Regions from separate parts of the Enterobacter sp. LM3 genome, predicted to be linked through region 4. Evidence: predicted binding sites of a transcription regulator. Region 4 holds the regulator's gene; each other region holds the start of a gene.

The links. The regulator PhoB, encoded in region 4, activates phosphate uptake and scavenging genes when phosphate is short. The targets are predictions, from matches to a motif close to CTGTCATAAAACTGNCNNAT.
Region 1: ACJ9N4_RS01310 (phosphoethanolamine transferase) is a predicted target of PhoB. The motif match lies at 1,288-1,307, and genes of this name have one in related genera.
Region 2: glpT (glycerol-3-phosphate transporter) is a predicted target of PhoB. The motif match lies at 1,230-1,249, and genes of this name have one in related genera.
Region 3: kdgR (DNA-binding transcriptional regulator KdgR) is a predicted target of PhoB. The motif match lies at 778-797, and genes of this name have one in related genera.

What each region holds. Positions count from the first base shown of each region.
Region 1 is NZ_JBJURN010000001.1:286,086-288,290, reverse strand. It holds gene ACJ9N4_RS01310 (phosphoethanolamine transferase) at 1-1,053, opposite strand, end outside; gene mntS (manganase accumulation protein MntS) at 1,337-1,465, opposite strand; gene mntR (manganese-binding transcriptional regulator MntR) at 1,649-2,122, shown strand; gene ACJ9N4_RS01295 (SLC13 family permease) at 2,119-2,205, shown strand, end outside.
Region 2 is NZ_JBJURN010000004.1:41,451-43,655, forward strand. It holds gene glpT (glycerol-3-phosphate transporter) at 1-1,115, opposite strand, end outside; gene glpA (anaerobic glycerol-3-phosphate dehydrogenase subunit A) at 1,373-2,205, shown strand, end outside.
Region 3 is NZ_JBJURN010000002.1:50,430-52,634, reverse strand. It holds gene ACJ9N4_RS02360 (MFS transporter) at 1-710, opposite strand, end outside; gene kdgR (DNA-binding transcriptional regulator KdgR) at 889-1,680, shown strand; gene ACJ9N4_RS02350 (YobH family protein) at 1,747-1,986, opposite strand; gene mgrB (PhoP/PhoQ regulator MgrB) at 2,147-2,205, shown strand, end outside.
Region 4 is NZ_JBJURN010000009.1:76,448-78,652, reverse strand. It holds gene phoR (phosphate regulon sensor histidine kinase PhoR) at 1-615, opposite strand, end outside; gene phoB (phosphate response regulator transcription factor PhoB) at 637-1,326, opposite strand; gene sbcD (exonuclease subunit SbcD) at 1,514-2,205, shown strand, end outside.

The DNA.
Region 1 (2,205 bases), on a different contig from region 4:
CTGAGTGGCAAAGACCTGAGACGTCATTTTCAGCAACGCTTCATCTTTGGTGTTTTTATCGGCCTGGAAATCACCGTTTTTCAGGAACTGCACTTCATCGGCACGCTTTGCAATACTGGCGATGGCCGTATCGTATTCGCCAATTTGACCCTGGTTGGAGAACCACCATGTCTGGAAACCTGCACGGTTAGCCAGAGTGACAAAGTTATCCTGGTACTGCGGTTTACCATCGACCACGCGGTTCAGCGTCAGGCCAAGTGATTTCTGCGTCGAGCCGCTGGCCGCCACATAATCGGTAAACAGGGTGCCATTGACCGTACTCGCAAACGGCGTGTTGTCCCAGTGTCCGCCAAACGCGCCCATCGCATCGCGGCGTGCGCTTTCGCCGATCACCACGACATAGGTGTGGTACTTCGGTTTTACGGCCAGCACGTTCCAGGTGTCTTTCATTGTGGAAAGCTCGGCCATGCGTGCCTGTTCGTCGAGAACCTCTTGATTGTTGACGACGACGTCTTTTACAAAACGGAATACCGGATAGCCGGTATCTTTCAGCTTAAATACACCTCCCCAGGCAAGATTTTGCACGGGGGCGACAAAAATAGTGGCGATACTGAATACCAGACACAGGTGTTCAATTTTGCTCCATGTTTTTTTCTCTTCCGCTTTGCGGCGAACGGCAATAACGCCAAGCGCGAAGATGAACAGGGCAACCACATAGCTGTACCACGGGAAGATCGTCAGGATCTCTGTCGACTCTTCCATATTGGTCGAGTGTAGTGCCAGCAAGGTATTAAAGTTTGGCGCGCCATAGGCCTGGCCAAACGGGAAATAGAAGGCGGCGACCAGCGAACAGAGCCCGATTAACGTTTTCTGCACGCGCGGAGCGCTCCGCCACAGTAAATGCAGTATGCAGGTGAAGGCCGCGGTGTAGAGCAGGCTAAAAGGATAGCCCAGCGCAAAGTTAATCAGCAACGATTGCAGAAAGTAGAACCCCGTCCACGGGCTTAAGGCCCGGCTGCGGGTAACAAGTGTTTCTTTCAGGGTTAAATTCATAGGTCACTATCATGCATGAAAACGCCATGTGCTCACCCTGGCGTCGAGGGTCAAAACCTGCCTGACAGTGCGTGGAGAGGGAATGAGGGTCCGCTTCAGCGAGCCGCAAATTGTGCAGGGCAGCAAGAAGATAGTGCGAGCGTTAACTAAGGTCAACAGTTGCTAAGCAGATGTTTTGCGAAGGGGATTGCAAATCCGTGAAAAAGATCGGGAATTACGCGGCCTGGAGCCAGTTTACGGAAGAATTATGACGGAAAAATGAAGCGGCGTACCGCGACGCCGCTTAGTGGGAAGGTTTATCGTCCTGATGCGGTTTCTGACTAAACATATCGCACAGCATGTTCAGCAGCATTAAGCGTACTTTAAAAGGAGAGTGAGTAAACACGGTCATACACCTCTTGAATTCATTCATAAGACCTCCTGATTTTTGACCCCTTCGATCCGTGAAAGGTGACTGCATTACGTACAGATATAGCACAGGCTATATTTTATAGCTATGGCTATTTCGTTAATTTTTTGTGCTTGTGAAGTGATGGTTTACAATGTGTGTTCTCGATTCCGGGCGCTGGAAGCGTCACCCTACTGAGGAAGTGCAATGAACCGTCGCGCAGGTAAGCCAACAATAATAAAAACGACGCAACTGGTGAATGTCGAAGAACATGTCGAAGGTTTTCGCCAGGTACGTGAAGCGCACCGGCGTGAACTGATCGATGATTATGTCGAGCTGATTTCCGATTTGATCCGTGAAGTGGGGGAAGCCCGTCAGGTTGATATGGCGGCCAGGTTGGGTGTCTCGCAACCCACCGTTGCCAAGATGTTAAAACGGCTGGCATCTGTGGGCTTAATTGAAATGATCCCCTGGCGCGGTGTATTCCTGACGCCGGAAGGGGAAAAGCTGGCGCAGGAGAGCCGTGAGCGCCATCAAATCGTCGAGCATTTTTTGCTGGTGCTGGGCGTCAGCCCGGAAATTGCCCGTCGTGATGCGGAAGGAATAGAGCACCATGTCAGTGAAGAGACGCTGGCGAAATTCCGCGAATTTACACTCAACGCCGGGATTTCTGCAGAATGAGGCTTCCCGGACTCCAGGCACTGGCTCGCGATCGTTTTTTTCATCTTTTATTAATTATTGGTGCAGGGCTGAGTGCTTTTGTA
Region 2 (2,205 bases), on a different contig from region 4:
GCGTGCAGACCAATCAGCATAACCGGGCCGTAAATCAGGAAGCCGATGACAATCATACAGGCCATGTCCACGCCCGGGTTACCCGCCGGGTTGAGCCAGTAAACGACGGTGGCAATGGTCACCAGGGTCATAAAGAAGACGCCCGTCGCACCGCGGTTGCCTTTGAAGACTTTGTCCGACATCCAGCCGCAGATCAGCGTGCCCGGAATACCGGCATATTCATACAGGAAATAGGCCCAGGAGGATTTATCCAGCGCGAAGTGTTTCACTTCTTTCAGGTAGGTCGGCGACCAGTCGAGGATGCCGTAACGCAGCAGGTAAACGAACACGTTAGCCACTGCGATGTACCACAGCAGTTTGTTTGGCAGCACGTACTTCATGAAGATCTGTTTTGCCGTCAGCTCTTCTTCATTTTGTTCGCTGTAATCATCCGGGTAGTCGTTTTTGTACTCTTCAATCGGCGGCAGGCCACAGGACTGCGGCGTGTCACGCATCATCGCAAAGGCAAAAATCGCCACCACGACCGCGCCAAAGGCTGGCATATAGAGTGCGGCTTTCCAGTCGTTAAACCAGGCCATCCCCAGCAGGAACAGCAGTGGCGGAATGCCCCCGCCCACGTTATGGGCACAGTTCCACACGGACACCACGCCGCCACGCTCTTTCTGCGACCACCAGTGCACCATCGTACGCCCGCAGGGTGGCCATCCCATTCCCTGGAACCAGCCGCATAAGAACAACAGCACGAACATAATGGCGATGCTGGAGGTCGCCCACGGCACAAAGCCCATAAACAGCATCACCGCTGCCGCCAGAATCAGACCGGCTGGCAGGAACACGCGCGGATTCGAGCGATCCGACACAGAGCCCATGATGAATTTAGAAAAACCGTACGCGATAGAGATCCCCGACAGCGCGAACCCCAGATCGCCACGTGAAAAGCCCTGCTCCACCAGATACGGCATGGCAAGCGTAAAGTTTTTGCGTACGAGGTAATACGCCGCATAGCCGAAGAAAATCCCGAGAAAGATTTGCCAACGCAGACGGCGGTAAAGCGGATCTATTTCTGCCTCTGGCAGACGCGCCTGATGCGGCGCAGGTTTGAAGATACTGAGCATGACAGCCTCCGTGGCCTATGTATTGAATTTTCGGGGGTTTAACTGCCCCACGACTCCAGAGAGGCGGCGATGTTAAGAAATCACAGTGATTGTTACTGTGAATCAACGCACAGATTGTTACAGAAATATGACAATACGCGCAAAAAAGCGCATGAAATCACGTTCCACTTTCGAATTGCGCTCGATTATGTTCGAAATCAAACAAACCACAGTTTTGATGTGGCTAAATGGTAAAAAAACGAACACGAGGGAAGACAATGACAATTCACGATCCTCGCTACAGCGATGTGATTATCATTGGTGGTGGTGCGACCGGTGCCGGGATCGCGCGTGATTGCGCACTGCGCGGGTTAAGCGTTACGCTTCTGGAACGTCATGATATTGCGACGGGTGCAACCGGACGCAATCATGGCCTGCTGCACAGCGGCGCACGCTATGCCGTCACCGATGGCGAATCCGCACGCGAGTGCATTGCCGAAAACCAAATCCTCCGACGCATCGCCCGCCACTGCATCGAGCCGACCGACGGTCTGTTCATCACGCTTCCCGAAGACGACCTGGCATTTCAGTCGACGTTTATAACCGCGTGCCGCGCGGCGGGTATTCAGGCTGAAGCTATCGACCCTGCCCTCGCGCGTCGTATCGAGCCTTCCGTTAACCCGATGCTGACCGGTGCAGTTAAAGTCCCTGACGGTACCGTTGATCCCTTTCGCCTGACCGCCGCCAATATGCTGGATGCCCGCGAGCACGGGGCGCGTATTCTGACCGGACACCAGGTAACGGGACTGATCCGCCAGGGAAATACCGTCCGTGGTGTACGCGTTTTCGACACGCAATATCAGGAACACAGCGAGTTGTATGCCAGCGTGGTCGTCAATGCCGCGGGGATCTGGGGGCAGCACATTGCAGAATACGCGGAACTGTCCATCCGCATGTTCCCGGCCAAGGGTTCACTGCTGATCCTCGATCACCGTATTAATAACCATGTGATCAACCGCTGCCGTAAACCCTCCGACGCCGATATTCTGGTGCCCGGCGACACCATTTCGCTCATCGGCACCACCTCAACTCACGTCGACTACAGCGAGAT
Region 3 (2,205 bases), on a different contig from region 4:
TCTGCCCCGGTAAGCATGAGTGACTGGCCTTGCGCAAAACCGCCAAGAGCGGTAATAAGCAGGCCAAATGTCAGCGCATTCATTACTGCACCCGGCAGGTCAAAGCGTGTGGTTGTGTTTTTAGAGCCGTTCGCCGGGAGATAGCGCAGCGCAAAGAAGAGTGCCACGATGCCCAGCGGTACGTTAATCGCAAACAGCCATTGCCATGAGGCGACAGAGAGAATTGCGGCCGCAATTGTCGGCCCGGCGGCTGACGATACGGCCACGATGAATGAGTTGATCCCCATACCGCGGCCCAACTGGTGTGACGGATAGATTAAACGAATCAATGCGGTGTTTACACTCATCAACGCTGCGCCGCCAAACCCTTGCGCAATTCGGGCGAGCGTCAGGGTATGCAGTGAATCTGAAAGGGCGCAGAAAAGCGAGGTTAGCGTAAATACAGCCAACCCGCACTGGTAGATCCGGCGATAACCGAACATATCACCCAGAAAAGAGAGTGAGAGCAGGGAAACAACAATCGCCATCTGGTAGGCGTTGACGATCCAGATGGAGCTGGCGGGAGAAGCATGAAGGTCGCTGGCAATGGTTGGCAGGGCAACGTTGGCAATTGCACCGTCAAGGACGGCCATCGAAATACCGATGATAATTGTCGCAATAGCGCCGTATCGCTGGGGCAAAGGCAGACCATCGGAAAGGTTTTTTTCCATTACGAGTGAAAAGCTCAGTGTGAAATTATTCTCATGGTAACTATTTTAGCATTATTAATGCCTCTTTATGCAGCAGATTTGTAACGAAGCAAACGGGGATTGATTGCAGGTAACATGACGGGAATTTATAATAAAAACAGGTTCTGATTTTTATAAAACACTCTCTATGAGGTGATAAATGGCAATCGCAGATTTGGATAAGCAGCCAGATTCTGTTTCTTCCGTGTTGAAGGTGTTCGGCATCTTACAGGCGCTCGGAGAAGAGCGTGAAATAGGTATTACAGAGTTATCACAGCGTGTAATGATGTCGAAAAGCACTGTTTATCGCTTTTTACAAACCATGAAGTCCCTGGGATATGTTGCACAGGAAGGCGAATCTGAAAAGTATTCTCTGACGCTAAAACTGTTCGAATTAGGTGCCCGCGCGCTGCAAAACGTTGATCTGATCCGTAGCGCAGATATTCAGATGCGTGAAATTTCCCGCCTGACGAAAGAGACCATCCACCTGGGGGCGATGGATGAAGACAGCATTGTTTACATCCATAAAATTGACTCCATGTACAGCCTGCGCATGTATTCGCGCATTGGCCGCCGTAACCCACTGTATAGCACTGCAATTGGTAAAGTTCTGCTGGCATGGCGTGACCGTGAAGAGGTGAAACAGATCCTCGAAGGCGTGGAATACAAGCGCAGCACTGAGCGAACCATTACTAATACTGATGAGCTAATGGTCGTGCTCGATAAAGTGCGTGAGCAGGGTTATGGCGAAGATAATGAAGAGCAGGAAGAAGGGCTGCGCTGTATCGGTGTTCCTGTATTCGACCGTTTTGGCGTTGTCATTGCGGGGCTGAGTATCTCCTTCCCGACGCTGCGTTTCTCGGAAGAGCGTCTGCGTGAATATGTTGCTATTCTTCATACCGCTGCGCGCAAAATTTCTGAGCAGATGGGTTACAACGACTATCCGTTTTAACCGTCGTTGAGAATAAAAAACGCCGCATTTTTTGCGGCGTTTTTTATGGTTACGTCTGGCAGAGTGTTACCCGTTATCGACCACGACGGTCATTTTACGGAACACCGGACAATTCGATAACCCGAAAATACCGCTGTCAGAATGCAGATACTGTGCTGTGCTTACACCTTGGGCTGTCAGGTATTTGCACTGGATACCTAACCCAGCCGCGTTTTCGGTGCTGCCCACAAGGACACCGTAACCGGTTAGCAGAAGGCCAGTCCATAGCACGGCCAGCGCAATAAGGGTTCGAATGATTAAACGCATCATTGCCTCTTTTTCTTCGTTGTCATGCTCTTAAGCGTAACCTGTTTACGTAATGAAACAAGTACATGATTCTGAAAAGAGCTTGATGAAGTTACAGTTAGTCCCTGTTTAAGATAAGCGTGATAACCTGGTAACTTCAGGCCTTAAGACGGAGTGTGGAGTGAAAAAAATACGCTGGATAATTCTGATTATTGTGCTGATAGCATGTGTAGTGCTGTG
Region 4 (2,205 bases):
GCGCCGAGCTCCTTCCAGCTGGTGCATCTGGGTAACGTCACGCGCCACCATCAGCCACTGTCGTTCGCTGTACGGCATCACGCGGATCTCCAGATGGCGACCGCTGTTGAGCCTCAGGTTATGCGGACGCGTAAAATCACGCTTTTTCAGATACAGCGTGAACTCCGGGTAGCGCAAAAGGTTGAGGATGTTCTGACCGTTATCATCCGGCCAGCGCAGGCCTAGCAGCTGTTGCGCCAGGCCATTACACCAGAAGATCGTCCCCTCTTCGGTGGTCAGAATGACCGCATCCGGCAGTGACTCCGCGCCACTGCGAAAACGTTTGATCAGGCTGCCCAGCTCACGGCGGCGCTTTTTATTACGCATCTGCATCTGGTGCAGACCGTAAAGCAGCGGTTCCCAGCTTCCGTGCCCCGGCGGAGGTGTCATACTTCTGTCCACCCACAGCCACCAGGAGAGGCGCAGTAAGTTCCAGAAATGCCAGATCAGCAACCCGGTGACAGATACCAGCAGAAACCACGGTAAATATCCAACGAAGGCCCCCAGAATGAAGGCCGGTATACAACATAAGATCAGTTCAAAGACGAGCCTTTTCCATGACAGACGTTCCAGCACGCGTCACACTCCTGTCATTGTTCAGAAACGGGTAGAAAAACGATAACCCGTACCACGGACCGTCTGTACCATGCGATCGTGGCCGCTCAGTTCCAGCGCTTTACGCAGGCGGCGGATATGTACGTCAACCGTCCGGTCTTCGACATACACGTTAGTTCCCCAGACGTTATTCAGCAACTGCTCGCGGCTGTATACGCGTTCAGGGTGAGTCATAAAGAAGTGCAGGAGTTTAAATTCGGTAGGCCCCATATCGAGGGGATTTTCGCCGGTCATGACGCGGTGTGAGGTTGGGTCAAGGCTCAGGCCCTGCATCTCAATCACCTCTTCCACCGCCATCGGTGAAATTCGGCGCATCACGGCCTTGATGCGGGCAACCAGCTCTTTCGGCGAAAATGGTTTGGTAATGTAATCGTCCGCGCCGGTTTCCAGACCGCGCACGCGATCTTCTTCTTCACCGCGCGCCGTCAGCATGACCACCGGAATGTCACGGGTCATCGCTTCACGTTTAATGTGCTTGATAAACTGCAACCCGGACCCACCGGGCAACATCCAGTCAAGCAGAATCAAGTCGGGCCAGGGCTCATTCAGCTGGTTCACCGCGCTGTCATAATCTTCCGCTTCAACCGGCTGAAAGCCATTTTGTTCGAGCACGAAGCACACCATTTCACGGATCGGAGCTTCATCTTCTACGACCAGAATACGTCTCGCCATACTTTGCCCTGTCTTATCTTATTTAAGTTACAAGTTTGTAATGCGGCGTCATTATGCGTCAGATTTATGACAGATTTATGAAAAACATTACCACCAGAAATGGCAAACTGTTGTTTTATTACAGCGGTTATTTTCCGTTCCCTGAAAGTTTATAATCCTGCTTTCCATTTTTTGCCACGGATCTCTTATGCGCATACTTCACACCTCGGACTGGCATCTGGGTCAAAATTTTTACAGTAAAAGCCGCGCCGCTGAACATGAAGCATTCCTGAACTGGTTGCTGGACACAGCCCGGTCGCACGAGGTGGATGCGATTATTGTGGCAGGCGATATCTTTGATACCGGATCACCACCCAGCTATGCGCGAGAACTGTATAACCGTTTCGTGGTTAACCTGCAGCAGACGGGCTGCCATCTGGTGATTGTCGCCGGTAACCACGACTCCGTAGCGACACTGAATGAATCTCGTGACATTCTGGCCTTCCTCAATACTACCGTGGTCGCCAGCGCCGGACACGCCCCGCAGATCCTGAAAAAACGCGACGGTACACCGGGGGCAGTGCTGTGCCCGGTTCCCTTCCTGCGCCCGCGCGATATCGTGCAAAGCCAGGCGGGGCTTTCCGGTGGTGAAAAACAGCAGCACCTGTTGCAGAGCATCACCGACTATTACCACCAGCAATATGCCGATGCCTGCACCCTGCGCGGTGAGCAACCGATCCCGGTGATTGCCACCGGGCATCTGACGACCGTCGGAGCCAGCAAAAGTGACGCGGTTCGTGACATTTATATTGGCACGCTGGATGCCTTCCCGGCGCAAAACTTTCCACCGGCCGATTACATTGCGCTCGGGCATATTCACCGCGCGCAGGTCATCGGCGG